4 regions of the Streptomyces sp. NPDC087859 genome follow, and region 3 is predicted to be linked to each of the others. Evidence: riboswitches for the same ligand, from Rfam matches in the RefSeq annotation. Region 3 holds a riboswitch; each other region holds the start of a gene.
The links. A riboswitch is a leader RNA that binds a small molecule or an ion and turns the genes downstream of it on or off. The one in region 3 is predicted to bind cobalamin.

Region 1: linked by a shared signal. The riboswitch ahead of ACIOHP_RS15685 (cobalamin biosynthesis protein) and the one ahead of ACIOHP_RS21300 (CbtB-domain containing protein) in region 3 are both predicted to bind cobalamin.
Region 2: linked by a shared signal. The riboswitch ahead of ACIOHP_RS15010 (ABC transporter substrate-binding protein) and the one ahead of ACIOHP_RS21300 (CbtB-domain containing protein) in region 3 are both predicted to bind cobalamin.
Region 4: linked by a shared signal. The riboswitch ahead of metE (5-methyltetrahydropteroyltriglutamate--homocysteine S-methyltransferase) and the one ahead of ACIOHP_RS21300 (CbtB-domain containing protein) in region 3 are both predicted to bind cobalamin.

What each region holds. Positions count from the first base shown of each region.
Region 1 covers NZ_JBIUUU010000006.1:74,508-81,679, reverse strand. Annotated here, with positions in the region: gene cobN (cobaltochelatase subunit CobN) at 1-2,515, opposite strand, end outside; gene ACIOHP_RS15690 (cobyric acid synthase) at 2,512-4,023, opposite strand; gene ACIOHP_RS15685 (cobalamin biosynthesis protein) at 4,020-4,961, opposite strand; cobalamin riboswitch at 5,062-5,194, opposite strand; gene ACIOHP_RS15680 (hypothetical protein) at 5,334-5,555, opposite strand; gene ACIOHP_RS15675 (inorganic phosphate transporter) at 5,590-6,837, opposite strand; gene ACIOHP_RS15670 (lysozyme) at 6,982-7,172, opposite strand, start outside.
Region 2 covers NZ_JBIUUU010000005.1:515,357-522,528, reverse strand. Annotated here, with positions in the region: gene ACIOHP_RS15040 (AAA family ATPase) at 1-978, shown strand, start outside; gene ACIOHP_RS15035 (CHAT domain-containing protein) at 1,122-2,051, opposite strand; gene ACIOHP_RS15030 (hypothetical protein) at 1,984-2,364, opposite strand; partial or broken gene ACIOHP_RS15025 ((2Fe-2S) ferredoxin domain-containing protein) at 2,756-2,992, opposite strand; gene ACIOHP_RS15020 (ABC transporter ATP-binding protein) at 2,973-3,794, opposite strand; gene ACIOHP_RS15015 (FecCD family ABC transporter permease) at 3,791-4,804, opposite strand; gene ACIOHP_RS15010 (ABC transporter substrate-binding protein) at 4,801-5,853, opposite strand; cobalamin riboswitch at 5,907-6,084, opposite strand; gene ACIOHP_RS15005 (FAD-binding dehydrogenase) at 6,172-7,172, opposite strand, start outside.
Region 3 covers NZ_JBIUUU010000008.1:252,879-260,050, reverse strand. Annotated here, with positions in the region: gene dhaK (dihydroxyacetone kinase subunit DhaK) at 1-750, opposite strand, end outside; gene ACIOHP_RS21315 (DUF6479 family protein) at 862-1,227, opposite strand; gene ACIOHP_RS21310 (ferredoxin) at 1,335-1,709, shown strand; gene ACIOHP_RS21305 (histidine phosphatase family protein) at 1,722-2,294, opposite strand; cobalamin riboswitch at 2,390-2,543, shown strand; gene ACIOHP_RS21300 (CbtB-domain containing protein) at 2,582-2,803, shown strand; gene ACIOHP_RS21295 (CbtA family protein) at 2,829-3,590, shown strand; gene ACIOHP_RS21290 (acyl-CoA dehydrogenase family protein) at 3,731-4,909, shown strand; gene ACIOHP_RS21285 (oxygenase MpaB family protein) at 4,920-5,762, shown strand; gene ACIOHP_RS21280 (tetratricopeptide repeat protein) at 5,820-7,172, shown strand, end outside.
Region 4 covers NZ_JBIUUU010000016.1:95,979-103,150, forward strand. Annotated here, with positions in the region: gene ACIOHP_RS34960 (YceI family protein) at 56-715, opposite strand; gene ACIOHP_RS34965 (cation acetate symporter) at 807-2,405, opposite strand; gene ACIOHP_RS34970 (DUF485 domain-containing protein) at 2,402-2,821, opposite strand; gene ACIOHP_RS34975 (carbonic anhydrase) at 3,266-3,991, shown strand; cobalamin riboswitch at 4,048-4,270, shown strand; gene metE (5-methyltetrahydropteroyltriglutamate--homocysteine S-methyltransferase) at 4,426-6,738, shown strand; gene ACIOHP_RS34985 (hydrolase) at 6,822-7,172, opposite strand, start outside.

The DNA.
Region 1 (7,172 bases), on a different contig from region 3:
GCCTGGACGGAATGGCCTTGGGGTCGACCGAGTAGAAGTTGCGGCCGGTCGGGAGCACGTTGACGAGACCGCGGGTGGGGGAGCCGGACGGACCGGCGGGGACGTAACCGCCGTTCAGCGCCTTGAGGATGTGGCCGATCTCGTCGGTGGTCTTCGCGAGACGCGGTACGACCTCGTCGCAGGCGAACTCCAGCACCGCGACCGCGTCCGGGAGTTCGGTGCCGAGCACACCACGGACGAGAGCCGGGACGACCGCGGCGTCCCAGTGCCGCGCCTCCATCCCCTCCGCGACCCGCCGGCACAGCTGCTCCAGCAGGTCGATCGCGTCGGCGGCCGTCCGCGACGGGCCCTCGACGAGGTCGGAGAGCTCCACCGGCACCTTCACCGGCGCCCCGGGCTCGGCGAGCAACTCCTTCTCGACCAGCCCGAAATGGGCCGCGAAGGAGGCCCGCAGCCCCGGCAGCGCGTTCGCCTGCCCGCCCCACACCTGTGAGGCGCGCAGCACGGCGAGCACGAGGTTGACCCGTGCCTCGTCGACCGGGCCCCCGCCGAGGATGTGCAGCCCGTCGCGGATCTGCACGTCCTTGATCTCGCACAGATAGCCGTCGATGTGCATGACGAACTCGTCGAAGGCGTCGTCGTCCGGCTGGTCCTCGACATGCAGGTCGTGGTGGAGCTCGGCGGCCTTCACCAGCGTCCAGATCTGCGCCCGCACGGCCGGTGCCTTCGTCGGGTCCAGGTCGGAGACGAGCGCGTACTCGTCGAGGAGCTGCTCCAGTTTGGCCAGGTCGCCGTACGTGTCCGCACGCGCCATGGGCGGTACCAGGTGGTCGACGACGGTGGCGTGCCCGCGGCGCTTGGCCTGGGTGCCCTCACCGGGGTCGTTGACGATGAACGGGTAGATGAGCGGCAGTTCACCGAGGACGGCGTCCGGCGCGCAGCCCCCGCTGAGGCCGAGGCCCTTGCCGGGCAGCCACTCCATCGTGCCGTGCTTGCCCATGTGGACGACCGCGTCGGCGCCGAAGGAGTTGTCGAGCCACCGGTAGGCGGCCATGTAGTGGTGCGACGGCGGCATGTCGGGGTCGTGGTAGATCGCGATCGGGTTCTCACCGAAGCCGCGCGGCGGCTGGATCATCACGACGACGTTCCCGAACTGGAGGGAGGCGAGCACGATGTCGTCGCCGTCGACGTACAGGCTGCCCGGCGGCTCGCCCCAGGCCTCCAGCATGCCGTTCCGCAGCTCCGGGTCGAGCTTGTCGAACCACGCCCGGTAGTCGGCCAGCGGCACGCGCGCGGGCGCGGCGGCCAACTGCTCCTCGGTGAGCCACTCCACGTCGTGGCCACCGGCGTTGATGAGCCGGTGGATCAGCTCGTCACCGTTGTCGGGGTGCCCTTCGACGACGTAACCGGCGTCCCGGAGCGCGTCCAGCACCCGCACCGCCGACACGGGCGTGTCCAGTCCCACCGCGTTGCCGACGCGTGAGTGCTTGGTCGGGTACGCGGTGAAGACGAGCGCGAGCTTCTTCTCGGCGTTCGGCTTGTGCTTCAACCGGGCGTGCCGTACGGCGATCCCGGCGACGCGCGCGGCCCGCTCGGGGTCGGCGACATAGACCGGGACGTCGTCCGGACCCTGCTCCTTGAAGGAGAAGGGAACCGTGATCAGCCGCCCGTCGAACTCGGGGATCGCGACCTGCATCGCCGCGTCCATGGGGGAGAGGGCGGCGTCGGACTCGTCCCAGGCCGCCTTGGATGACGTGAGACAGAGTCCTTGCAGCACCGGCACGTTCAGGTCGGCCAGCGCCCCGATGTCCCAGGCCTCCTCGTCACCGCCGGCCGAGGCCTGCGAGGCGTGGGTGCCGCCGGCGGCGAGGACGGTGGCGACGAGGGCGTCGGCCTTGGTCAGCAGTTCGTAGAACTCCGCGTCGGCGCCGCGCAGCGAACCGCAGTACACGGGAAGGGCGTTGGCGCCGCGTGCCTCGACGGCGTCGCAGAGGGTGTCCACGAAGGCGGTGTTGCCGCTGAGTTCATGGGCCCGGTAGAAGAGCACGCCGATGGTCGGGCGCCCTTCCACGAAGGTCCGCTCGCCATGGACGCCGTACTCCGGCATCTTCTGCGGCTCGTCGAACCCCTCACCGGTCAGCAGCACGGTGTCGGACAGGAACCGGGCCAGCTCGGTCAGGTTGGCGGGCCCGCCCTCGACGAGATACTTGAGCGCCTCTGCCACGACACCGGCCGGCACCGACGACTCGGCCATCAACTCGGCGTCCGGAACGGACTCTCCGCCCAGCAGCACGGTCGGGATTCCGGCGGCCTTCAGCGCGGCCAGCCCGTCCTCCCAGGCACGCTTGCCGCCGAGCAGCCGTACGACGGCGATGTCGGCGCCCTCGACGAGCGCGGGCAGCTCCTCGGCGACGTCCACGCGGGTCGGGTTGCCGATCCGGTAGTCGGCACCGGAGGCGGCGCGGGCCGCCAGCAGGTCCGTGTCGGCGGTCGACAACAACAACACAGTGCTCATGCAGGCGCTCCCGGTGGAATGAAAGGCAGTCCTTGCGGCGCGCCGGACTCGATGAGCCGCCACAGCGCGTCGGTGTCCGCGTGCTGTTCGATGAGGTCGCCGAGCCGGTCGAGCTGCTCCTCGCGCAGCGCGGCGAACGACGTGTCGGGGGCCGGTACGAAGCGGCGGCCCGCGGCGGCCGCCACCTCGCGCAGGAAGGCCCGCCGGAATCCGTCCGACTCCAGCGAGCCGTGCCAGTGGGTGCCCCAGGTCTGGCCGACCCGGCAGCCGTCGAGGAACGCTTCCCCGCCGCTGACGTCGGCGACCCCGTGATGGATCTCGTACCCCTCGACCCGCTCGCCGAGGGCTTCGCCTTCCGGCCGGGTGAGGGTCTTCTCGCGGGCGAACCGCACCCGCACGGGCAGTACGCCGAGCCCCTCGACATGCCCCCGCCGGCTCTCGACCTCGTCCTCGATGTGCTCACCGAGGACCTGGAAGCCCCCGCAGATACCGAGGACGGGCCGCTGCTCGGCGACCCTGCGCTCGATGGCCCGCGCGAGTCCCCGCTCCCGCAGCCACTCCAGCGCCCGGACCGTCCCCCGGGTCCCCGGGATCACCACGAGGTCGGCGTCGGCCAGCTCCTCCGGCCGGTCCACGAACCGCACGACGACGCCCGGTTCGGCGGCGAGGGCGTCCACGTCGGTGAAGTTGGACATGAGCGGAATCGCGCAGACGGCGACCCGCAGCACGTCCTCGCCGACGGGCGGGGCCGTGCTGGACTCCCGTACGGTCCCCCGCAGGGAGACCCGCAGCCCGTCCTCCTCGTCGATGCCGAGCCCGTGCCGGAAGGGCAGCACACCGTACGTGTGCCGCCCGGTGAGGCCGTGGAGCATGTCGAGCCCGGGCTCCAGGAGGCTGACATCGCCCCGGAACTTGTTCACGAGGAACCCGGCGACGAGGGCCTGGTCCTCCGGCGAGAGCAGCGCGACGGTCCCGAAGAAGGAGGCGAAGACGCCCCCGCGGTCGATGTCGCCGACGACGAGGACAGGAAGTCGGGCATTCCTGGCGATGCCCATGTTGACGATGTCGGTCCGCCGCAGATTGATCTCGGCAGGACTGCCGGCCCCCTCACAGATCACCGCGTCATACGTGCCCCGCAGTTCGGCGAGACAGTCCAGCACGGTGCCGAGCAACTGCTGCTGGCGTCCCCCGTGGTACCCGCGCGCACTGAGCTCACCGACCGGCTTGCCGAGCAGCACGACCTGACTGCTCTGCTCGCCACCCGGCTTCAGCAGCACGGGATTCATGAGCGCGGTCGGCTCGACCCGGCAGGCCTGGGCCTGCATGGCCTGCGCCCGCCCGATCTCGGCGCCCTCGCGGGTCACGAACGAATTGAGGGACATGTTCTGCGCCTTGAAGGGCGCGACCTTGACCCCCTGCCGTACCAGCCACCGGCAGATCCCGGCGGTGACGACACTCTTGCCCGCGTCGGAGGTGGTGCCGGCGACGAGCAGTCCACCGCCGCTCATGACGCACGCGCCCTGAGAGCGGCCCGCGCGGCGGCACTGACGCCGAGCGCGAGCAGACCGACGCGACGGGACAGCCGTACGGCCCGCTCGATGTCCTGGACCTCCACGGAACGCCCCTCCTGATTCAGCACGGGCCGGTGCTCGACGCGCCCCGCGTACGACAAGGTCCCGCCGAGCCGCACGCCCAGGGCCCCGGCGAACGAGGCCTCCACGGGCCCGGCGTTGGGGCTCGGATGCCGGCCGGCGTCGTTGCGCCAGGCCCGCAGCGCCCCCCGCGGATCGCTCCCGGCGACAGCGGCCAGTACGGCGGTCAGCCGGGCCCCCGGCCACCCGGCGACGTCGTCGAGCCGCGCGGAAGCCCATCCGTACCGCCGGTGACGCGGCGACTTGTGCCCGACCATGGCGTCAAGGGTGTTGACGGCGCGGAACCCGAGCAGCCCGGGCACCCCGCCGACGGCTCCCCACACCAGGGCACCCACGACGGCGTCGGAGGTGTTCTCGGCGACGGACTCGACCACGGCCCGGGCGATCCCGTCGGCATCGAGGGCCTGCGGATCCCGCCCGCACAGATGAGGCAGCCGCTCCCGCGCCGCCTCGACGTCCCCGACTTCCAGGGCCCGCCCGATGGTTCGTGCCTCGCGTACGAGCGACGTACCGCCCACGACGGCCCAGGTGGCGGCACCGGTCAGCGCGACGGAGGCGGCGGGGGAGGGGCGTACGGCCTTCTGTGCCATGGCTCCGAGCACGACGGCGCCCCCGGCGCACACCGCGGTGTGCAAGGCCCCCCACCCCCGGTGGTCCCGCCACAACACCCGCTCCACGGCACCCGCGGCCCGCCCGAACACGGCGACCGGATGCCCCCGGCGTGGATCACCGAGCAGCAGGTCACCGAGAAGTCCGGCGGCGGCGCCGTACGCGAAGACGCGATCGGCACGCATCGGCTCAGCCGGCCGTGGCGTCGGAAAGTGACCTGGTGCGGTATCTCAAACGGCAGGCGAGCATGGCGATATGTCCTCACTCAGGGTGTCCACGCCCTGGTTCGACGAGACCGACGACGAGAGTTCCTGGCTCCCGGGGCTACCTACCCCGGTCACAGTGGCGGGACCGCGCCGGACTTCCACCGGCTTCCTCTTCTGCCGTCGTACATGGCCCCGGCAGTCCACCACGGGCCCGGAAGGGCCGTCAACTTGCCGTTGACCTGGGACGGGAGAGTGTGCTGAGGCCCACACACGGGGGGTTGCGGGCCCGACAAAAACGTGGGGTGCGGGACGGTGACCGTCCCGCACCCCACGGGGTGTTCGCTCGTCGCGTCAGGCGACGATCAGATAGATCCCGTACGTCACCGCCGCCGCGCACGCCGCGAAGCAGGCGTACGCGCCGGTGACCGCGAGACCCGCGGATCCGCCCTGTGCGGTGGCCCGCTCCTGGCGGGACAGGCCCATGATGCCGAGGGTGAACAGGGCCACGAGGGCCACGGTGACCACGAGGCTGACGCCGAAGACGGAGCCCAGCGCTTCCCAGTCGATCTTCATGTCGGTGATTCCTTCGTTCCTGGGTGCGGCGGGCTCAGACGGCGGCCGGCGGAGCGGCGGGCTCCGGGGCGGCGGTCGCGGCCGGGGCCGGGATCGTGGCCGTGAGGTCCTCGGTCACCGTGCCCGCCGGGGGAGGGGTGACCGCGGCGATCGCCGTCGTCACCACGCCGGCCGGCTCCTCGTCGCTGTCGTTGACGTTCGTGTGGTCGATGACCTCACGGCGCGAGAGCTTCCAGATCGCCGCGCTGGAGGCGATCAGGAAGACCGCCACGACCGCGGTGCCCCAGTCGCCGAAGCCGGTGACCCACTCCGCCAGCGCGCCGACCAGCGCCGCGGCCGGGAGCGTCAGGCCCCACGCCACGAACATCCGCGTCGCCGTGGACCAGCGGACGACGCCGCCCTTGCGGCCGAGGCCCGCGCCCATCACCGAACCGGAGACCGAGTGCGTGGTGGAGAGGGAGAAGCCGAGGTGCGAGGAGGCCAGGATGACCGTGGCCGCGCTGGTCTGGGCCGCGAAGCCCTGCTGCGGCTGGAGGTCGGTCAGGCCCTTGCCCATCGTGCGGATGATGCGCCAGCCGCCGAGGTAGGTGCCGAGCGCGATGGCGAGACCCGCGGAGAGGATGACCCAGGTGGGCGGGTCGGAGTCGGGAGCGACGGCGCCGCCGGCGACCAGGGCCAGGGTGATGATGCCCATCGTCTTCTGCGCGTCGTTCGTGCCGTGGGCCAGCGAGACCAGGCCCGCCGAGGCGATCTGGCCGGCGCGGAAGCCCTTCGCGGCGGCCTTGCCGTCGGCCTTCTTGCCGATGGAGTAGGAGAGGCGGGTCGCGAGCATCGCGGCGAGGCCCGCGACGATGGGCGCCGCGATTGCCGGGATCAGGACCTTGGTGACCAGGACGTCACCGTGGACCGCGCCCATGCCCGCGGAGGCGATGGTGGCGCCGATCAGACCGCCCATGAGGGCGTGCGAGGAGCTGGAGGGGAGTCCGACCAGCCAGGTCAGCAGGTTCCAGAGGATCGCGCCGACCAAGGCGGCGAAGATGACCTCGGGACGTATGCCGCTCTCGTCGACGAGACCCTTGGAGATCGTGTTGGCGACCTCCACGGAAAGGAAGGCGCCCACAAGGTTCAGCACGGCGGACATGGCCACCGCGACCTTGGGCTTGAGCGCACCGGTCGAGATGGTGGTGGCCATCGCGTTGGCGGTGTCGTGAAAACCGTTCGTGAAATCGAACGCAAGTGCGGTTACTACCACAATCGCGAGGATCAGCGAGAAGTTTTCCATTTACCCAGGCAATCGTTCGAGCGTCATTGGCTGGTCGAACGTAAGTAACCAGGGTGAACGGAAGATGAACTGAGGCGGGCCGCACGGTGTCTGGAACCGAGGGATTCCCCTCCGATCCTCCAGCGCGGCCCGACCACCGCACGATTACGAGCCCCGGGCGAACTCCTTCAGCTGTGCCAGGGACCCGTTGAAGAGATTCTGATCACCCGGCAGGCTGCCGCCGTTGTCGTACTGCCAGATGGTCCAGTACCCCCATCCGGTCGGCAGCGCCCCGGCGTCCGCCGCGTTGTAGCGGGCCACCCACAGCGCGTGGTTCGAGGCGAAGGCGCCGCTGC
Region 2 (7,172 bases), on a different contig from region 3:
CTGCCCTTCGCCCTCGTGGCGCGGTGCGAGGTGGAGTCGTGGAACCGGTGGGCGGCCGCCCGCGCCGACGGAAGCGAAGCACTCTACTGGGCCCAGGAGTTCGGCCACAAGGCGATGACCGGATACGCGCTGACATCACTGGCCCGGTTGGAGGGGCTGCGCGGCGACCGCGCGGCCTGCGAGGAACGTATCGCCCATTACGAGGCACACTGCGGCGAGGGCATCCCCGGCCTGGACGTGTTCGCACACTCCGCGCTGGGCTCAGCGGCCCTGGCCGCCGGGGACCCTCAGCGGTGCCGCTCCCATCTGGAACGGGCGTTCACTACGGCGCAGCGGATGGGGCTGGACAACCCCCACCTGATGCCGTTCACGGCGGACCTCGCCGAGGCGCACAGCCGTACCGGCAACCATGAACGTGCCCGGGAGATCACCCTCTGGCTCGGTGAGCGTGCCCGGTCGACCGGCTTGGCCTGGCCCGCGATGGCTCACGCACGCTGCCGGTCGATGCAGGCCCGGTCCGCGGACACGGCCCTGAGCTGGCTGGCGGTCGCCGAGCAGGCGCACACCCACCGGGCCATGCCCTACGAACTGGCCCGCACCCGGCTCGTCTGCGGCGAGACTCTGCGTCGCCTGCGTCGCCCCGCCGCCGCTCGCGAGCCCCTGCAGGCCGCCCAGCGGACGTTCCGGGCTATGGGGGCCATCTCATGGGCCGCCCGCGCCACGGCGGAACTCGCCGCGGCCGGACAGCGCACGCATCCCGGAGACAACCCGCCACCGCAGGTGGACCTCCTCACGGCACAGGAATTCCAGGTGGCCCGGGCCATCGGCGAGGGCCTCAGCAACGTGGAGGCCGCCGATGCGCTGTTCCTGTCCCGCAAGACCGTGGAAGCTCACCTCACTCGCGTCTACCGCAAGCTGGGCATCCGGACACGCTGTGACCTGGCGCGCTGTCTGGCCCAGGCCGGCGTCGTCGGCTGATCCGTCCGTCCGTCTTACCGACGGAGCACGATGGAACGATGCTGAGCAGAGCGACTTCCTCAATGTGCCGAAGCCCGACTCTGCTGTCATGCCGCTACCGGGATCTATTCGTAGTGCTCCGCCCCCGAGGCTGCTACATCGCGTCAAGCTGTCTGCGGAAAATCCTTGAGGTTCGTTCCGCTGCGGTCGGAGCGTTCGAGGATCTCGAAGAGCTGTCGGCAGATGGCTCGCTTGAGGCAGCGCTGTGCGTCGCGGGAGGTCTTGCCCTCGGCGGCGCGCCCGCAGTCGGTTCGTCCGCCGAGCCTCTCCAGGAACAACGTCGCCCACTCGCGGACGACCGGCATCCGCACATCCCACATCGGCGCTACCACTGCCGCCGCACCGATGCGCAGGAACACCTCGGCGAGGCTCTGCGGTTGATCACCCGGGTGGATCACCGGCCGTCCGGTCGAGCACCCGAGCAGCACGACCAGCGGCCAGACCACATGTGCCCAGCGGTGCTCAAGTTCGGCGACCGATAGCAGCTCCGCCGACCGGGAGGGGCTCAGTTCTGGCGCCAGATCCCGGGACGGCAGATCCTGGAATAGGTATGGCACGTTGCCGGTGTCCGCCCGCCGACCGAAGACCGGCTGAAAAGCCCGTCCCCGAGGCTCGGGTGAGGAGCGCAGCACGACCCCGCCGCTTAGCGCACCGAGGGGATTGCGGTGGCCGTGCGCAGCTAGGACCACCAGCTCGTACTCCTGGCCGACCAGCCGACTGGCGAGCACCGTGCGCAGCGACTGATCGGTGGACTCGAACATGGACAGGTCCACTTCCGGAGCGTAAATCTTCAGCAGTTCTGCGGGAAGCGTGCGCCAGACGTCGTCGTTGTCGCCGAGAGCGTCGACTCCCGCCGCCGGCCAGCGGCTGCTGGTGGGGAGGTAACCGGCGAGGGACCGGTCCAGCCCGGGGCCTGCCTTGGCGTACAGGCGCTCCGCGTCCTTGCGGCGGGCGGCGACGAACTGGTCAGCCAGATCCCTCGCCCAGCCGGAACGTTGCAGCGCGTAGCGCAGCGCAGTGAGGCTGCTGGTCACCGGAGTCCGTGCGGATCAGATGCAGCGGCAGCTCGTGTAAGAAGGCGTGCGGCACCAGAACGCAGGTCTCGGGTGGCTCGGCCAGCCACGACGGCGGCAACAGCTTGCGGCCCCACCCCGAGGCGAAGCGCTCCAGCTCACGACAGACGGGTCGGGACAGCAGAGCCGACGTGTTCAGCTCGCTCAGCAACGCATCGACGTCATCGAGCAGGTCGCGGGTCGAGCACAGCTCAACGTCCGCTGTGGTTTCGGCAGAGATGTCGGCCGCTCGCACCACGGCGAGATTGACGGCGTACGCCAGGACACGCGTCATGCCTCATTCTCGCGTACGCGACGGCGGAACGGCAGTCGTCCAGTTGACTGTGCCGCCCCTCAAACTGCGCCCGGCGGTGAGAAAGATGAGCGTGTTCACCAAGGCCAATAGGCGGGCTTCCGCCATCGAGGATGAGCGAGTTGGTCAGGGTAGGGAGAGTGGCCGTTCGGCCCATCCGGCACCAAGGTGCGCGATCCTGGAGGCATGAAGATCGAGGTCCTGGTAGTGCCGGACTGTCCCCACCGCCAGCTCGTGAGCAGCGGCTGCTGCAGGCGCTGAACGAATCAGGGCTGAGCACCACGGGCTTCACCACCCGGGTGATCGCCGTGGGCCTGCCGTCCGTCCTCGCCTCCGCCGACGGCCGTGCCTGGACAGGCGAGGCCTGCGGGACGGCGCGTGCGGCAGCGGTGGGCTGGACAACGATCACGTTGGCGTGTTCGCACACGTCGAGGCAGTCCGAGACGCGTACGGGCACCTCCTCGGCCAGGCGCGCGAATTGCCGGTCATGATCGACACCGGTGACTTTCGGGGTTCCACAGCAGCAGTCCCGGCAGACGACGACACGGCACGGAGCCGGTTCGGCGGAGGTGTGCTCCGTGCCAGCCGCTTCAGGGCGCTGTTGAGGCATCGTTCTTCACACTTCTCTCCAGAGGAGATCCGTCTCGGGTTGATGGACGCAGGAACCGGATCACGGGGTGGCCGGGGTCGTGAGTGACCTCGGCGCGGACGCCGTAGACCTGTTCGACGAGGGCTGACGTGAGCACCTCGGCGGGGGTGCCCTCCGTGACCGCGCGGCCCTCGCGCAGGACGAGCAGGCGGTCGCAGTACATCGCGGCGAGGTTGAGGTCGTGCAGGGCTAGAACGGTGGTGACCGGCAGGCTCGCGACGAGTTCCAGCAGATCGAGCTGGTGCTGGATGTCGAGGTGGTTGGTGGGTTCGTCGAGCAGGAGTTCGCGAGGTTGCTGGGCGAGCGCGCGGGCGATCTGGGTGCGCTGGCGTTCGCCGCCGGAGAGGGTGTGCCAGAACTGGTCGGCCCGGTCGGTCAGGCCGGTGCGCGCGAGGGCCTCAGTGACGGCCTGCGCGTCGGTGGCCGTGGCCGGTGTCCAGGCGCGACGGTGCGGGATGCGGCCGAGGGCGACGACGTCGCGGACGGTGAGTTCGGTCTGGGTGTCGGCGTGCTGGTTGACGGTGGCGATGCGGCGGGCGGTGGCCCGGCGGCCGACCTCGGTGAGCGGGCGCCCGTCCAGGCTCACGACTCCGGCGGTGGGTGCGAGGACTCCGGCCAGCAACCTCAACAGGGTCGACTTTCCGGAGCCGTTGGGTCCGAGGAGGCCGACGGTCTCACCGAGGTGCAGGGTGAGGGTGACGCCGTCGACGACGACCTGGTCACCGAGGCGCCGTACGACGCGGTCCGCGTGCAGGCTGGTCATGTCCTGCTCCGTCTGCGGTAGAGCACGGCCACGAACGCTGGCACGCCGATCAGGGACGTCACCACGCCCACCGGGACCTCCTGGGGGGCGAGGACGGTACGGGCCAAGGTGTCCACCCACACCAGGAAGACGGCCCCGGTCAGCGCGGTGACGGGCAGGAGGCGGGCGTGGCCGGCGCCGGTGAGGGCGCGGGTGGCGTGTGGGAGGACCAGGCCGACGAAGCCGATCGCGCCGGCGCAGCTGACCAGCGCGGCGGTGAGCAGGGCGGTGGCGCAGAGCAGGATCAGGCGAGTGCGGGCGACCCGGACCCCGAGTCCCGCGGCGGCATCGTCCCCGAAGGCGAACGCATCGAGCGTTGGGGCGTAGCCGAGGCAGACGACGAGGACCGCAGCCAGGACGGCGGTGCAGAGGAGTACCTGTCCCCAGTCGGCGCCGCTGAGCGAGCCCAGCAGCCAGAAGAGTACGCCCCGGGTGGTCTCCGGGTCGGCCGAGGTCAGGACGATGAACGAGGTCAGCGCGGAGAACAGCTGCATGGCGGCGACCCCGGACAGGACGACCCGGTCGGTGCTGGCGCCGAGGGTGTGGCTGAGCATCAGTACCAGACCGAAGGAGAGCAGCGCACCGAGGAAGGCTCCTGCCGACAGGGACAGCGCTCCCCCACCGACACCGAGCACCACCACGGCGACAGCGCCGGTGGAGGCGCCGGAGGAGACCCCGAGCACGAAGGGGTCGGCGAGCGGGTTGCGCAGCAGCGACTGCATGACCGCGCCGCACACGGCGAGTCCGGCCCCGCACACGGCGGCCAGCAGGGTCCGCGGCATCCGCAGGTTCCACACGATGCCGTCCCGCAGCGGCGCCAACTCGCCCTCGCCGAGTCCGAGATGGGCCGCGACGGACGCCCAGACGTCCCCCGTGGAGATGTCGGCGGGGCCGATCGTCACGGCCACAGCGAGCGAGGCGAGCAGCGCGGTCAGTCCGCCGCCGGTCAACAGCGCTGTGCGCAAAGTCACTTGGCGAGCCCGAAGTCACGCAGCCCGGCCGCGACCTTCTCGATCCCCTCGATCGTACGGATGGACGGGTTCATCGCCTGCCCGCTCAGCAGCACGTACCGCTTCTTCTTCACGGCGGTGAGGTTGCGGGTGGCCGGGTTCGTCTCCAGGAAGCGGATCTTCGCCTTGGCGGTTTCGGCGGTCTGCTGCTTGCGGGTCAGGTCGCCGATGACGATGACGTCCGGGTCGCGGTCGGCGACAGTCTCCCAGTTGACCTGGGGCCATTCGTCGTGGGTGTCGGCGAAGGCGTTCTTCGCGCCGACCGCGCGGGTGATGGCACCGGGCGCACCGCAGCAGCCGGCGAGGTAGGGCGACTGGGAGTTGGCGAACCAGTACATGAGGGAAACGTCTGAGGCATGCAGTCCGGCAGCGGCTGTGCTCACCCTCTTCTTCAGCGCGGCGACGAGCTCTTCGCCGCGCTTTTCGACGCCGAACGCCCGTGCCAGGTCGCCTATCTCGCCGTACACGACGTCGAGCGTGAGGGGTGTGGAGCGCGATCCGTCGCCGCCGCTGTCGTTGTCCTTGCCCGCCGCGCAGTCGGACGGCGAGACGTAGGTCGGCACGCCCAGCTTCTCGAACTGCTCGCGGGTGGCGACGCCGCCCTTGCCGAGGGTGGAGACGAAGGAGGCGGTGACGAAGTCGGGTTCGGCGTCCAGGACCTTCTCGAAGGAGGGGTTGTTGTCGGCGAGGCGCGGCACGGTGGCGTTGGCCTTCTCTAGGCCCTTCATCACCGGGTCGGTCCAGGTCGCCGTGCCCGCCATGCGGTCGGCCAGGCCCAAGGAGAGCAGGATCTCCGTGGTGCCCTGGTTGAGTGAGACGGCCCGCTTCGGGGCCGACTTCATGGTGACCTTGTTCCCGCAGTTGTCGATGGTGACCGGGTAGCCGGCGGCCGCGGCCTTCTCGGTCTTCGCGTCGCCGCCGTCGGCAGAACCGCAGGCGGTGAGCAGCAGGGCGGAGGTGAGAAGCAGGGCCGGGACAGGGAGGTGAGCGGGTGTGCGGAGCACGGGCATGCCTCGGGGGTCGGGGCTCGTTCGCGGAGCCTGGCCTACGGGTGTCCCCCGCGCCGGGGCGCGGAGGTGCCAGCAGGTCTTCGGACTCGGGTTCGTCCGGCCGGGGCGCCTTCCCGGTCTCCCAGTGGCGTGCGTGCCCCGCCCGTCCCCCTCACCGCTGCGCGTCAGTTCCGGATTCGCACCGGATTCCCTGGCCTCGGGTGTGGCTCGACTGGCCCGTCGAGGCTATCAAGTCCGTCGTGCGGTCAGATCGTGCGCTTGGTCACGGGGTAGGACACGAAGGTGCTCGTGTTCTGGTCGATCCGCAGCGCACTGGCATCAGGTCGCCGTTGCCGCGGCCGCCGCTCGGCCCGACTGGCGGCCGGAGAAGAGACAGCCGCCAAGGAAGGTGCCCTCCAGGGAGCGGTATCCGTGGACGCCGCCTCCGCCGAAGCCCGCGACCTCGCCGGCCGCGTACAGACCGGGGACCGCCTTGCCTGCGTCGTTGAGGACGCGGCCCGAGAGGTCGGTCTGGAGGCCGCCGAGGGTCTTGCGGGTGAGGATGTTGAGGCGTACGGCGATGAGCGGCCCGGCGCTCGAGTCCATGATTCTGTGGGCCGAGGCCGTGCGGCTGAGCGTGTCGCCAGGGTAGGCCAGGGCGTTGCGGATGCCCATGACCTGGACGTCCTTGGTGTAGGGGTTGTCGATTTCCCGGTCGCGGGCCTCGATCTGGCGCTGAAGGCCATCCAGCTTGATCAGGTTCTCGCCGGTGAGCTTGTTCATACCCCTGACGAGTTCCGACAGGGTCGTGGCGACGACGAAGTCCACGCCGTTCTTCTTGAACTTCTCGATCGGCTCCGGCGTCTGCCAGATGCGGGAGAGCAGCTTCCAGATGTTCTTCTCCGTCAGGTCCGGGTTCTGCTCGGAGCCGGAGAGCGCGAACTCCTTGGCGATGATCTTCTGGGTGGTGACGAACCAGGAGTAGTCGTAGCCGGTGTCGGTGATCGACTTGAGGGTGTGCAGGGTGTCGTACCCGGGAATGTCGGGTGAGTTGAACCGCTTGCCGGTGGCGTCGAACCACATGGACGACGGGCCGGGCAGGATACGGATACCGTGCCCCGGCCAGATCGGGTCGTAGTTGCGCAGGCCCTCGGTGTAGTGCCACATCCGGTCGGGGTTGACGATCCGGCCGCCCGCCTTCTCCGTGATCGCAAGCATGCGGCCGTCCACGTGCGCGGGCACGCCGGTGATCATGGTCTTGGGCGCGGTGCCGAGACGGGCGGGCCAGTTCGCCCGGACGAGGTCGTGGTTGGCGCCGATGCCGCCGGAAGTGACGATCA
Region 3 (7,172 bases):
GTTGCGCGGGTTCATGTCCTCCAGGATCGCGTTCACCGCGAAGTCGGCGATCTCGCCGGAGGTCATCATCGACCGCCGCTCCCGGCCCGGCTCGCCGTGGATGCCGATGCCCAGTTCCAGCTCCCCGTCGGGCAGGTCGAAGGTGGGGCTGCCCTTGGCGTACGTGGTGCACGCGCTCAGCGCGACGCCGAAGCTGCGGGAGTTCTCGTTGACCTGGCGGGCGATCGACTCCACCCGCTCCAGCGGCTGGCCCTCCTCCGCGGCGGCGCCCGCGATCTTCTCCACGAACAGGGTGGCGCCCGTGCCGCGCCGGCCGGCCGTGTACAGGCTGTCGGTGACCGCCACGTCATCGTTGACCAGCACCTTGGCGACCTGGACGCCCTCGTCCTCGGCGAGTTCGGCGGCCATGTCGAAGTTCAGGACGTCACCCGTGTAGTTCTTCACGATGAACAGCACGCCGGCCCCGCTGTCCACGGCGGCCGCCGCCCGCACCATCTGGTCCGGGACCGGGGACGTGAACACCTCACCGGGGCACGCCGCCGACAGCATGCCGGGGCCCACGAAACCGCCGTGCAGCGGCTCGTGCCCGGAGCCGCCGCCGGAGATCAGCCCTACCTTGCCGGCCACGGGCGCGTCCCGCCGTACGATCACGCGGTTCTCGACATCGACGGTGAGTTCGGGATGGGCGGCCGCCAGGCCTCGCAGGGCGTCCGCGACGACGCTCTCCGGGACGTTGATCAACATCTTCATGGAGGACCTCCTGATGGCCGAAAGGCTGCTCCTGGCAGTATCGGTCCTCAGAAGGCGCGGGTCACGGGGGCGAAGGGTCCTGGGTGCGTCGTACGGCGTGCGGTGCGGGGGTCAGCGGCCGCCGGGTCCGCCGCTGCCGAAGGAACCGCCACTGCCCTCGCTCCACTGGGGCCGTTCCCTCTCCGGGCCGGTCCGGGTGCCGGAATTGCCGAACGCGGGCGACTCGTGCGGGGTCATCCGGTGATCGCTCCGGGGCACCTCGTCGGGCTCCCGGTTCTCCACGACCTCACGGACGGGTCCGCCCTCCGGCAGCCGTGGCTGCTCCTCGGGGGTCGGCGGCGGGAGCTCGCGGCGCCGTAGCCGGGAACCCAGCCAGAAGGCACCGATCAGCAACGTCACGACCACGACACCAGCGACGATCAGCCCGACGCCGACAGCGCCGCGGCCCGCGGCCACGTCCATCCATGCAGTAGTCATGGCACGCGAGTACCCCTGGCCTCCCGCATGAACCACAACGGAAAATCCGGCCGCACCCCCTGGGGAACACCGGGTTTGACACGATCCACCGCGGCTACCCGCGCGGTGTGACAACGACGACGACGCAGCAGGAGCTCTTCCGATTCCTGGAGGACCGCTTCGCGTGTGCGCAGGCGTGCACCGAGTGTGCCCGGGCGTGCGCGCTGCGGGCGAGCCTCGTGGATCCGGACGGCACCGAGCAACAGGAACTCGTACGACGCAAGGGCATCATGTGCGCGGAGGTCTGCGACGCGACCTGCCGACTGCTGTCCGAGCAGAACCGACTGGACGAGAACGGCATCCGCGTCCAGCTGGAGTGGTGCAGGACCGTGTGTCTGGAGACCGCGCACGCCTTCGACGCGATGCCGGGCGGCGAAGAGGGCGCGAAGGCCTGCCGGACGTGCGCACAGGCCTGCACGGACTTCATGGCCACACTGCGCTGACCACGTTCGGCCTCAGCCCCGGCCGAGGGTGTGCCCCAGGCGTACGTTCCAGCGCCCCGCCCGGCCGCTGAGCTCGACCGCCGACAGCGGTGGGACGTCCGTACGCCAGAACGCCGACTCCGGTGCGCCCAGCGCCCGGACGACCGCCGCCCGCACGATCTCCGGCTCGGCCACGGCGACGGTGCGCCCCTCGCCCTGGGCGACCGTGTCCAGCCACGAGCCGACCCGGTCGCACACCGCGCGCACCGATTCCCCGCCGTGCGGCGCGGCCTCGGGGTCGGACAGCCAACGCGCCAGCGCCTCCGGCTCTTCGGCGCTCACCCCGGCCAACGTCGAGCCGCGCCACCGCCCGGCGTCCAGAGCCGCCAGCAACACGGCGTCCGCGGCGTCGAGTCCGAGCGCGGCGGCCGTCTCGCGGCAGCGCACGGTGGGGGAGCAGAGGACCCGTTCCGCCACCGGCAGCGAGCCCGCTGCGGCCTGGGCGAGGCGGCGGCCGGACGCGTCGAGAGAGCAGCCGTCATCGAATACGGCCTCCCGCAGCGCCTTGGTGACCGCCGGTGAGATCAACGTCACTCGACTCGTCATACGCCCGTTCCCCCGCTCAACAGCCCCTCCAAGATCGGTACTTGACGGGCCGAACGGCCCTCGCCGGGCGCTCGGGGTGCTCCCGTGCGCTCTTGGCCGCACCTCTCCCACGCGGTACCGTCTCGTCGATATCGACGACGGTTCGGTGGAAGCCGGTGGGATTCCGGCACGGTCGCGCCACTGTATGCCGGGAACGCCCTTCGGGTGCGGGCCGGGTGAGTCAGACCCGCCCCGTCGTCCTGTGCACCACTGACACGGGACGCGAGTTCCCCCAGGAGGTACCTGCCATGGCGCAGTCCGTCGCCCCGCCGACCACCGGTTCCACCGCGGTACCAGCAAAGCTGCCGATCGGCGCCATCGCCCCTTGGGCGGTCTTCTTCGGCGTGCTGATGCTGGTCCTGCTCTACTTCGTCGGCGCCGAACAGGGCGCCACCTCCCTCATCTCCGGTGAGGGGGTCCATGAGTGGGTGCACGACGCCCGCCACCTGCTCGGCTTCCCCTGCCACTGACAGCGACGAGGAAGCACTCCTGCGCATGAACTCCGCAACTGTCAGAAACCTGCTGGTCCGTGGCATGCTCGCGGGCCTCGCCGCGGGCCTGGCCGCCCTCGTCGTCGCGTACTTCCTGGGCGAACCGCGCGTCGACCAGGCCATCGCCTTCGAGGAGGCCCACGCCCACGAGCACGGCGGCGAGGAACTCGTCAGCCGCACCCTGCAGTCCACCGCGGGCCTGTCCACCGGCGTCCTCGTCTACGGGGTCGCCTTCGGCGGCATCGCGGCGCTCGCGTACTGCTTCGCGCTGGGCCGGATCGGCCGCTTCGGGCCGCGCGCGAGCGCGCTGCTCCTGGCGGCCGCCGGACTGGTCTGCGTCTACGTCGTCCCGTTCCTGAAGTACCCGGCCAACCCGCCGGCCGTGGGCGACCCCGACACCCTCAACCAGCGCACCGCGCTGTTCTTCCTGATGATCGTGCTCAGTGTGCTGCTGGCGATCGGGACGGTCATCCTGGGCAAGCGCCTCGCGCCGCGCCTGGGCAACTGGAACGCCACCGTCGCGGCGGGCGCGTTCTTCGTCCTCGCGGTCGGTCTGGCGTACGCCTTCCTGCCGTCGTTCAGCGAGGTCCCGGAACACTTCCCGGCCGGCCTCCTGTGGCAGTACCGGCTTGCCGCCCTCGCCGTCCAGGTGACCCTGTGGACCTCCTTCGGGCTGGTCTTCGGGCTGCTGGCGGAGCGGCTGTTGGCTCCGAGGACGGCTGCGGAGAAGGCCGCTGCCGCGCGGCCGGCTCCCGTGGCCCACTGAGCCGTTCAGGCGTCACCGCACCGACGAAAGGGCCCCCGGTACTCCGGGGGCCCTTTCGTGTGCCCTCGCCATTCCCAATTTCTGGAACACGTTCTACCGTGTGCGCCGACAGGACCGGTCCCGGGGAGCCTGGAGGCGCCGTGCATCTCGAATACACGCCCGAGCAGCAGCGGCTGCGCACCGAACTGCGCGCCTACTTCGCCGAGCTGGTGCCCGAGGACTCGCTCGCCCGCCACGGCGACCGGCGGGAGCAGAAGCGCTACTACCGCGACATCATCCGGCGGCTCGGCGCGGACCGCTGGCTCGGCGTGGGCTGGCCCAAGGAGTACGGCGGACGCGGGCTCAGCGCGATCGAGCAGTTCATCTTCTTCGACGAGGCCGCCCAGGCCGGTGTGCCGCTGCCGCTCATGGCACTGAACACCGTCGGACCGACGATCATGCAGTTCGGCACGGACGAGCAGAAGGCGTACTTCCTGCCCAGGATCCTCTCCGGCGAGATCGACTTCGCGATCGGCTACAGCGAGCCCGACGCGGGCACGGATCTGGCGTCCCTGAAGACCCGAGCGGTGCGTGACGGCGACGCGTATGTCGTCAACGGCCAGAAGATCTGGACGACCAACGGCGACACCGCCGACTGGGTCTGGCTCGCGACCCGCACCGACCCGTCCGCCCCGCCCCACAAGGGCATCAGCATGCTGCTGGTGCCGACCACCGACCCCGGCTACTCCTGCACCGTCATCAACACACTCGCCGGCCACGACACCACGGCCAGCTACTACGAGGACATCCGCGTCCCCGTCACCCGCCGCGTCGGCGCCGAGAACCAGGGCTGGCGGCTGATCACCAACCAGCTCAACCACGAACGCGTCACCCTCGCCGCCCACGGCACCATGGCGATCCGCGCCCTGCACGACGTCCAGCGCTGGGCCACGGAGACCAAGCTCGCCGACGGCCGTCGCGTCGTCGACCTGCCCTGGGTGCGCCGCCTTCTCGCCCGGACCCACACCAGGCTGGACGCCCTCAAGCTCCTCAACTGGCAGATGGTCAGCGCGGTCCAGGACGGCACGCTCACCCCGCAGGACGCCTCCGCGGTCAAGGTGTACGGCTCCGAGGCCCGCCGCGACGCCTACGCCTGGCTGATGGAGATCGTCGGCGCGGCGGGCGCCCTGAAGGAGGGCTCCGCCGGCACGGTCCTCCATGGGGAGCTGGAACGCGGCTACCGCTCGGCCGTGATCTTCACCTTCGGCGGCGGCAACAACGAGATCCAGCGGGAGATCATCTCGTGGATCGGCCTGGGGATGCCGCGGGTACGGCGTTAGCCTTCGTGACATGGGTGATCCCGGACTGTTCACACCGAAGTCGGTGACCTGGCAGATGCACGGCGACCCGATGATGTGGGTCGCCGGTGTCCGCGCGCTCTATTTCCAGGCCCTGCACCCGCGTGCGGTGCGCGGGGTCATGCAGAACTCCGACTTCCGCAAGGACGCCTGGGGCCGGCTGCTGCGTACCGCGAACTTCGTCGGCACCATCAGCTACGGCACCACCGAGGCGGCGGAGAAGGCGGGTGCTCGCGTCCGGAAGATCCACACCATGCTGTCGGCCGTCGACCCGGACACGGGGGAGCGGTACGGCGTCGACGAACCCGAGCTGCTGTTGTGGGTGCACTGCGCGGAGATCGACTCCTATCTGCATGTCGCGCGCCGCTCCGGATTCCGGCTCACCGACGAACTGGCCGACCGCTACATCGCCGAACAGCGGGTCGGCGCCCGCCTGGTGGGCCTCGACCCCGACGCCGTACCCGCCGACCAGGCGGAACTGGCCGCCTACTTCGAGAAGGTGCGCCCCGAACTCGCCGTCGGACCCGAGGCACGCGCCGTGGACGACTTCCTGCTCCGCCCGCCGACGCACCCCCTCCTCGTCCCGGCGCGCGAGGTGCTGTGGCGGCGCGTGGCACAACTGGCGTACGCCTCTCTGCCGCCGCACGCCCACGAGCTGTACGGCAGACCGGCCCCGAAACCCGCCACCGTCACCCGCCAGTTGCGTGCCACAGGCACCCTTCTGCGCGGTGTCCCCGCACGTCTTCGCTGGCAACTCCCGCCCAAACACATCCTCCGGGCCATGTCACGGCTCGGCCCCGGCTCCCGCCCGACCCCGTACAAAGTGGGTGGATAGCTCGCCATACTGGACGGGCCAGGGGCGGGGCGAGACCATCGGGGGCGATCGCAGCAGATGGGGGACAGCAAGCTGATCCAGGGCCGCTACCGGCTGCTCGATCCGATCGGGCGCGGCGGCATGGGCGAGGTGTGGCGGGCGCGCGACGAGTCGCTGGGCCGTCGGGTCGCCGTGAAGTGCCTCAAACCGCTGGGTCCGTCCCACGACCAGTCCTTCACCCGGGTGCTGCGCGAGCGGTTCCGCCGAGAGGCCCGGGTGGCCGCCTCCCTCCAGCACCGCGGGGTCACCGTCGTCCATGACTTCGGAGAGTCCGACGGAATCCTCTACCTCGTGATGGAGTTGCTGGAGGGGCGCAACCTCAGCCAGCTCCTGGAGGACAACAAGCATCACCCGCTGCCCGTCGCGGACGTCGTGGAGATCGCCGACCAGGTGGCGGCGGCCCTCGCCTACACCCACCAACAGGGCATCGTGCACCGCGACTTGAAGCCCGCGAACATCATGCGGCTCACCGACGGCACGGTGAAGATCTGCGACTTCGGCATCGCCCGCCTCGGCCACGACATCGGCTTCACCTCCCGCCTCACCGGCACCGGCATCGCCATGGGCACCCCGCACTACATGTCGCCCGAGCAGATCGGCGGCTCCGAGGTCGACCAGCGCAGCGACCTGTACTCGCTGGGGTGCGTGCTCTACGAGATCGCCACCGGGGTACCGCCGTTCGACCTCGACGACGCCTGGGCGATCCTCGTCGGCCACCGCGACACCCCGCCCCGCCCACCGCGCAGCCACCGCGCGGAGGTCCCCGCGTACCTCGAGAAGATCATCCTGGATCTGCTGGCCAAGCTGCCCGAGCAACGCCCGCACGACGCCCGCGAGGTGGGCCGCCGCATCAGCCTGGGGCGTACGACACCGACGTACGTGCCCACCGTCGTGACACCCCAGCCGACGCTCGGGCCCGAGCCCACCGCCCGCGCGGCCCGGCTGCCGTCCTGGACCCGTGGCATGACCACCGGCCACAAGGCCACCGGCGCCGGCCTCGCCGCCACACCACCGGACGCCGGAGCGGGGCTCACCGGCGAGTGGATCCCCCGGCCCCCCACCGGACGGCAGGTCGAGGAATCCGGCCCCTTCGACCCCGCCGCCCCGCCCCCGGAGGGGCTCACCGCCCTGACCGGACGGCACAACGCGGGGCTCAGCCTGGGCCGGCTGGGCCGCTGGGCGGAGGCGGGCGAGGTGCACCGCGCGGTGGCCGCCGAGCGCGAGCACCTGCTCGGCCCCGACCACCCGGACACCCTCGCCAGCCGCTACGAGGTCGCCTTCACCCTCAGCCGCACCGGCCGCGCCGCCGACGCCCTGCGCGAGTACAAACACGTCGCCCGCAGCCGCAGTCTCGCCCTCGGCCCGGACCAC
Region 4 (7,172 bases), on a different contig from region 3:
GTGACCGGCCGCGGAGGTCCGCCGTGCTCGCTCGGCTCACCGTGCCGGGACGGGGTCAGCCGACCGGTGCGGTGCGGATGGCCGCGATGTCGAACTGGAGGCGGACCTTCTCGCTCACCATGGCGCCGCCCTCGGCCAGTCTGGAGTCGTAGTTCAGGCCCCATTCGGTGCGGTTGATGGTGGTGGTGCCGTCGAAACCGGCCCGCTGGTAGCCGAACGGGTCGGTGACATGGCCTATGTAGGTGAGCTCCAGGACCACGGGGCGGGTGCGGGCCTTGATGGTGAGGTCGCCGGTCATGCGGTAGACATCGTTACCGACCATCTCCACGGCGGTGCTCGCGAAGCGCATGCGCGGGTAGTTCCGGGCGTCGAGGAAGTCACGGCCCACGAGGTGGGCGTCGCGCTGTTCCACGCCGGTGTCGACGCTGCCGGTCGACAGCAGGATCTCCGCCTGCGAGCGGGACGGATCGCGGCCGTCGAAGTACAGGCGGCTCTGGTACTCCGCGAAGGATCCGCGGACCGTGGTCACCATCGCGTGCCGTACGGAGAAGCCGATCCTGCTGTGGGCGGGATCGATGACCCATTCGCCGGTCAGAGGCGCCAGCGCCGGGTCCGGGAGGAGCGCGGTGCCGGCAGCCGTCGCCATGGTGGGGGGCTGGGGCGTGACGGCGCGCTCCGTGCGGCGGAACGAAGTGTCACGGCTGAACAATTTCATGATTCACCTAGTTACTGCACGGGAGTTGTCGCCGCAAGCCCTGATCATCGATGAACAAAAACTCCACAAATTCCCCATGTCGTGGTCCAGTTCACTCCTGGTCCGCTCCGACGAGGGTGCGGACCTCGAAGTCCTCGTAGCTTTCGGGCGATTGCGGACTGCTCAACACCGAGCCCAGCCAACCGAGAAGGAATCCGGCCGGAATGGAGACAATGCCGGGATTCTGCAGGGGAAACAGGGCGAAATCGGCGGACGGGTAGAGCGAGGAGGGAGTGGAGGAAACCACCGGCGAGAAGACGACGAGCAGGATGGAGCTCAACAGGCCGCCGCAGAGGCTGAGCAGGGCGCCCTGAGCCGTGAACCGCCGCCAGAACAGGGTGTAGACGAGTGTCGGCAGGAGAGCGGAGGCGGCGATCGCGAAGGCGAGGAATGCCAGTGTCGCCGTGTTCGCGCCCCAGGAGATCAGCGCGAGCAGCATGCCCAGGACACCGATGACGGCCGCCGCGAGACGGGCCACGGCCAGTTCCTCGGTCTCCTTCGCCCGACCCTTGCGGATCACCTCGCCGTAGAGGTCGTGGGCGAGGGAGGAGGCCGCGGCCAGGGTGAGGCCGGCGGCGACGGCGAGGAGGGTGACGAACGCCAGACAGGACAGCAGGGCGGTCAGGATGCCCCCGCCGAGGTCCTGGGCCAGCAGCAGGACGGCGGCGTCGCCCTTGCGGTCGGTCTGCGCGATGGTGTCGCGGCCCACGATGGCGGTGGCGCCCAGGCCGAGGATGCCCGCGGCCAGACAGACGAGACTGACCAGGCCCATGGCCCACACCACCGAGGAGCGCAGCACGCCGACCTGCTTCGGGGCGAGGAGCCGCATCATCACGTGCGGAAGCGCGGCGAGGCCGAGCACGATGGCCAACTGGAGGCTGAAGAAGTCCAGTTTGCTGGTGGTGCTGCCGCCGTAGCGCAGTCCGGGTTCGAGGAACCGCTGGCCTCGACCGCTGTTGTCCGCGGCGGCGGCCAGCAGGGCGTCGAAGTTCCAGTCGAAGCGGTGCAGCACCATCACGGCGGTCACGGTGACCCCGCAGATCAGCATCACGGCCTTGACGACCTGGATGAACGTGGCGCCGGGCATGCCGCCGATGGCGGCGTACACGATGACGATGGTGCCGATGACGACCACGCACAGGGCGCGGGTGGTGGCACTGGGCTCGCCGGTGAACTGGGTCAACAGCGCGACGCTGCCGACGAGTTGGGCTACCAGGTAGAGGGTGGCGACGGCGAGGGTGCAGACGGCCAGGGCGAGGCGTACCGGTCGCTGCATGCGGGGCAGACGGTACGCCAGGGTGTCGCCCAGGGTGAACCTGCCGGCGTTGCGCAGGGGTTCGGCGATGAGCAGCAGGACCATCATCCAGGCGACGGCGGTGCCGCACAGATACAGCAGTCCGTCGTAGCCGGTCAGGGCGACCAGGCCGGTACTGCCCAGCAGGGTCGCGGCCGACAGGTAGTCGCCGCACATGGCCAGTCCGTTGCGCAGCGGCGACATCATGCGGTTGCCGAGGTAGAACTCGCTGATCTCGTCGCCCTGCGGTGCGGTCAGCAACGCGGTGAAGAGGGTGACGACGACCACGGACAGGAAGAGCACGAGCGTCAGTTGCAGGCTGAAGCGGTCCACGACCGCGGCGCCGGTCGTCATCATCGGCGGTGGTCCCCCTCACGGGGAGCGGCGCTCACTCGCGCCCGCGCCGCGGCCTCCTGGTGGCGGGCGAGCCCGCGCAGGCCTCGGACGACGGGTGTGATGTGGGTGCGGTGGTGCACGAGGTAGCGCCGCACGATGACGCCCATCAGCACGAACTGCCCGAGCCCCAGGGCCAGCCCCAGGGTGAGGTGGCCGCCGAGGGTGCGGTTCATCAGAGCGGGAGCGAAGCCGGACAGCAGGACGTACACCAGGAATCCGCCGACGGCGACGGCCGTGGCCCGCGCTCCGAACCGGCGGTGGGCGTGGCGGAGTGTCCGATAGGCGGGATCGCGCGCCACCGTCGACCGCTCCGTGGATTCACGGGGAGTTTCGGAGTTCGGCGGCGGGGCGCCGAACGGCAGGGAGTGCCGTGACACAATGCACCTTCTTCGCTGCTTTGCGCGGAGGCAGGCCAGAGCCACGCTCTGTGCGGACTTCGTGGGGGATTCGTGCATCAGAAATTCGCGTGACGCGAATTGTCACAACGGGGTCGGGACGGGGATTCTCGCAGCGGCCACGTTGAACTATCAACGGGCCGAACAAGGCCGGTTCCCGCCCTGACTCATTCACACGCTCCGGCCTCCGCGACGACTCCCGCACAGCCTGCGGAAAGGGCTCTCCAGGGATCAGGTCTGCACCTTCTCTCGAGCCAGATTGTCTCAAATGCAGTACACAGCAAGGCAGTTGCCGCAGCCGCCGCACCAAGGACGGCACCGGGTAAGACCAAGATCCGCCCAAGATCACGTCACGCTTTCCCCGCGCTTCACCATGGTTTGGCAACGCGACGGACCGGCGCCGGACTCGGACATACGTTCGTCGCCGTGAACTCTCAAGACACTCCCCACAGAGCCGGGCGCCGCGCACTGCTGCGCGCCGGGCTCACCGGTGCCGCGGCTCTCGGCGCCGGCCTCACGCTCGGCGCTACCCCCGCCTCGGCTACCCCCGCCGGCACGCGTCCTCGACCCGGCACTCCCGACGAGGCGCTGCGGGAACTGGCGGCGGGCAATCTGCGCTGGCGCACCTACCGCGAGCGGCACCCCGACGAATCACCCGCCGTCCGGCAGGCCCTGGCCACGGGACAGCACCCCTTCGCCCTCGTCCTCGGGTGCATCGACTCCCGGGTGCCCCCGGAGCTCGTCTTCGACCAGGGCCTCGGCGATCTGATGACGGTGCGCAGCGGCGGTGAGGTGCTGGACGAGGCCGTGCTCGGCAGTGTCGCGTACGGAGTGCTCGAACTCGACATCCCGCTGGTGCTGGTCCTGGGTCATCAGTCCTGCGGCGCCGTGAAGGCCGCCGTCGAGAGCGACGTCACCGGCGCGCAACTGCCCGCCCACATCCAGTACCTGGCCGACCAGATACGACCGAACATAGACCGCACCAAGGACGGCGCCGCCCGCGTCGACGCGACCATCGACGCCAACGTCCGGGCCATCCGCTCCCGCATCGCCGCGGAGCCCGACCTCGCCGCGAAGGTGGCCGCCGGTGAACTGGCCGTCGTAGGGGCCCGTTACGAGCTGACCACCCAGCTCGTGCACCGCATCTCCTGAACCGGGGACGGGGTCGCCACCGGTCAAGTCACCGGCGGCGACCCCGTCTTCGTGTATAGGCTGAGCACGCAGCTGGTTCGCCCTGTCCGCCAGGCAGGCGCGTCGTAAGAGGGAACCCGGTGGGAATCCGGGACTGCCCCGCAGCGGTGAGCGGGAACGACCGCCGTCACACGCACTGGACCCGGCAAGCGGGTCTGGGAAGCGACGGCCATTAGGTGCCTCGTATGTCACGAGGTGTGCCCGCGAGTCCGAAGACCTGCCACTGCCCGTGTACGACCGATTCGTACACGGAGATCCCGGTGACCTCGAGGGCGGGTCGGCGAACACTCAGAGCGGGCACGGGTTCTCGTGCGGCCGCCCGGAGTGCCGTTCCCTTCGCGTTCTCCCCCGTCGCCGGGGTCGTGCTACGAGAACAGCTCGCGAAGGAGAGTTCCGTGACCACCGAGTCCGCAGCCGCGGCAGCGCACGCCACCGTGTACGGCTACCCGCGCCAGGGCCCGAACCGGGAACTGAAGAAGGCGGTCGAGGGCTACTGGAAGGGCCGCGTCACCGCCGACGCGCTCCACCGGACCGCCACCGACCTGCGCCGTTCGAACTGGCGAGAGCTGGCCGACGCCGGCCTCCACGAGGTGCCGACGGGCGCCTTCTCGTACTACGACCACGTCCTGGACACCACCGTCATGGTCGGCGCGATCCCCGCCCGCCACCGCGACGCCGTCGCGGCGGACCCACTGGACGGCTACTTCGCCATGGCGCGCGGCGGCCGGGACACCGCGCCACTGGAGATGACGAAGTGGTTCGACACCAACTACCACTACCTCGTTCCCGAGTTGGGGCCGGACACCGTCTTCGCCGCGGATCCCTCGAAGCAGGTGGCCGAGGTACGGGAAGCCCGCGCACTCGGCCTGGCGGCCCGGCCGGTCCTGGTCGGCCCGGTCACCTATCTGCTGCTGGCCAAGCCCGCCCCCGGGGTCGCCGCCGACTTCGACCCGCTGACCCTGCTGGACCGGCTGCTGCCCGTGTACGCCGACGTCCTGTCGGATCTGCGGGCCGCCGGCGCCGAGTGGGTGCAGCTGGACGAGCCCGCGCTCGTCCAGGACCGGACCCCGGCGGAACTGAACGCCGCCGCCCGCGCCTACCGTGAACTCGGCGCTCCGGCCGACCGGCCGAAGCTGCTCGTGGCCTCGTACTTCGACCGCCTCGGACAGGCCCTGCCCGTTCTGGCCAAGGCACCCGTCGACGGCCTCGCCCTGGACTTCACCGGCCCGGCCGCCGCGAACCTCGACGACCTCGCCGCCGTGGGCGGGCTGCCGGGCAAGCGGCTGGTGGCCGGGGTGGTCGACGGGCGCAACATCTGGATCAACGATCTGGAGAAGTCACTGTCCACGCTGGGCACCCTGCTGGGCCTCGCCGACCGGGTCGACGTGGCCGCTTCCTGCTCCCTGCTCCACGTCCCGCTCGACGTCACGGCCGAACGCGATATCGCCCCTCAGATCGCCCGCTGGCTTGCCTTCGCCCGGCAGAAGACGTCCGAGATCGTCACCCTGGCACGCGGACTGGCCCGCGGCACCGACGCCATCGCCGCCGAACTCGCCGCGAATCGCGCGGACCTGGCCTCCCGCGCGGCCTCCCCCCTCACCCACGACGACGCCGTGCGCGCCCGGACGGCCGCCGTCACCGATGCCGACACCCGCCGCTCACAGCCGTACGCCGAGCGTGTTCTGGCCCAGCGCGCCCGTCTGAAGCTCCCGCCGCTGCCCACGACGACCATCGGCTCCTTCCCCCAGACCGGCGAACTACGCACGGCACGGGCGGACTTGAAGGCCGGACGCATCGACACGGCGGCATACGACAAGCGCATCGAGGCAGAGATCCGCGAGGTGATCTCCTTCCAGGAGAAGACCGGCATCGACGTCCTCGTGCACGGCGAGCCCGAACGCAACGACATGGTCCAGTACTTCGCCGAACAGCTCACCGGCTACCTCGCCACCCGGCACGGCTGGGTCCAGTCCTACGGCACCCGATACGTCCGGCCGCCGATCCTCGCCGGCGACATCTCGCGCCCCGAACCGATGACGGTCCGCTGGACGGCGTACGCCCAGTCCCTCACCGACCGCCCGGTCAAGGGCATGCTCACCGGTCCGGTCACCATGCTCGCCTGGTCGTTCGTCCGCGACGACCAGCCCCTCGGGGAGACCGCCCGCCAGGTCGCCCTCGCCCTGCGCGACGAGGTGAACGACCTGGAGTCGTCCGGCACTTCGGTCATCCAGGTCGACGAGCCGGCGTTGCGCGAGACCCTGCCGCTGCGGGCCGCCGACCGGCCGGCCTACCTGACGTGGGCCACCGAGGCGTTCCGGCTCACCACGGCGGGCGTACGGTCCGAGACGCAGATCCACACCCATATGTGCTACGCGGAGTTCGGTGACATCGTCGGGGCGATCGACGACCTCGACGCCGATGTCATCAGTCTGGAGGCGGCCCGCTCGCACATGCAGGTGGCCGGTGAGCTGGCCGCGCACGGCTATCCGCGCGAGGCGGGGCCGGGGGTGTACGACATCCATTCGCCGCGGGTGCCGAGTGCGGCGGAGGCCGCGGCCCTGCTCCGCAAGGGACTTGAGGCCCTGCCGGCCGAACGGCTGTGGGCGAACCCCGACTGCGGTCTGAAGACCCGTGACTGGCCCGAGGTGCGTGCGTCGCTAGAGAACCTGGTGGCGGCGGCACGTGAGGTCCGGGGCGACGTGTCCTGAGTGGGTCGATGGCGGGTGCGGCCCCGGGAAGGCTTCCGGGACCGCACCCGCCATCCCCCTTGTGCGGGCTCAGCGGGCCGGTGTCACGAGGACAGCCACTCGGTGGCGTTCAGCGCGAGCGCCGCGTTGGTGGCGCCGGTGTCGTTCCAGCCGTCGTAGAGCGTGTTGCCGGACTGGCCGGTGCCGTCGTCGATCGGGGAGCTGTCGCCCCAGAAGGCGATCTTTCCGCTGCCGAAGGTGCTGGTCGCGAAGAAGGCTCCGGTGGTGCCGGAATGACCGCTGCGGTAGAGAAGCCCCTTGACGGCCGAGTTGTCGGCGGGCTTGAGGGTGGCCGTCGTACCGCTGGCGATCAGGCTCTTGGTGACGGTGCCGAAGGAGCCGTGCAGCACCGGGTCGGCGCTGTCGCTGATCGCCGCGGGGTAGCCGGAGCTGAT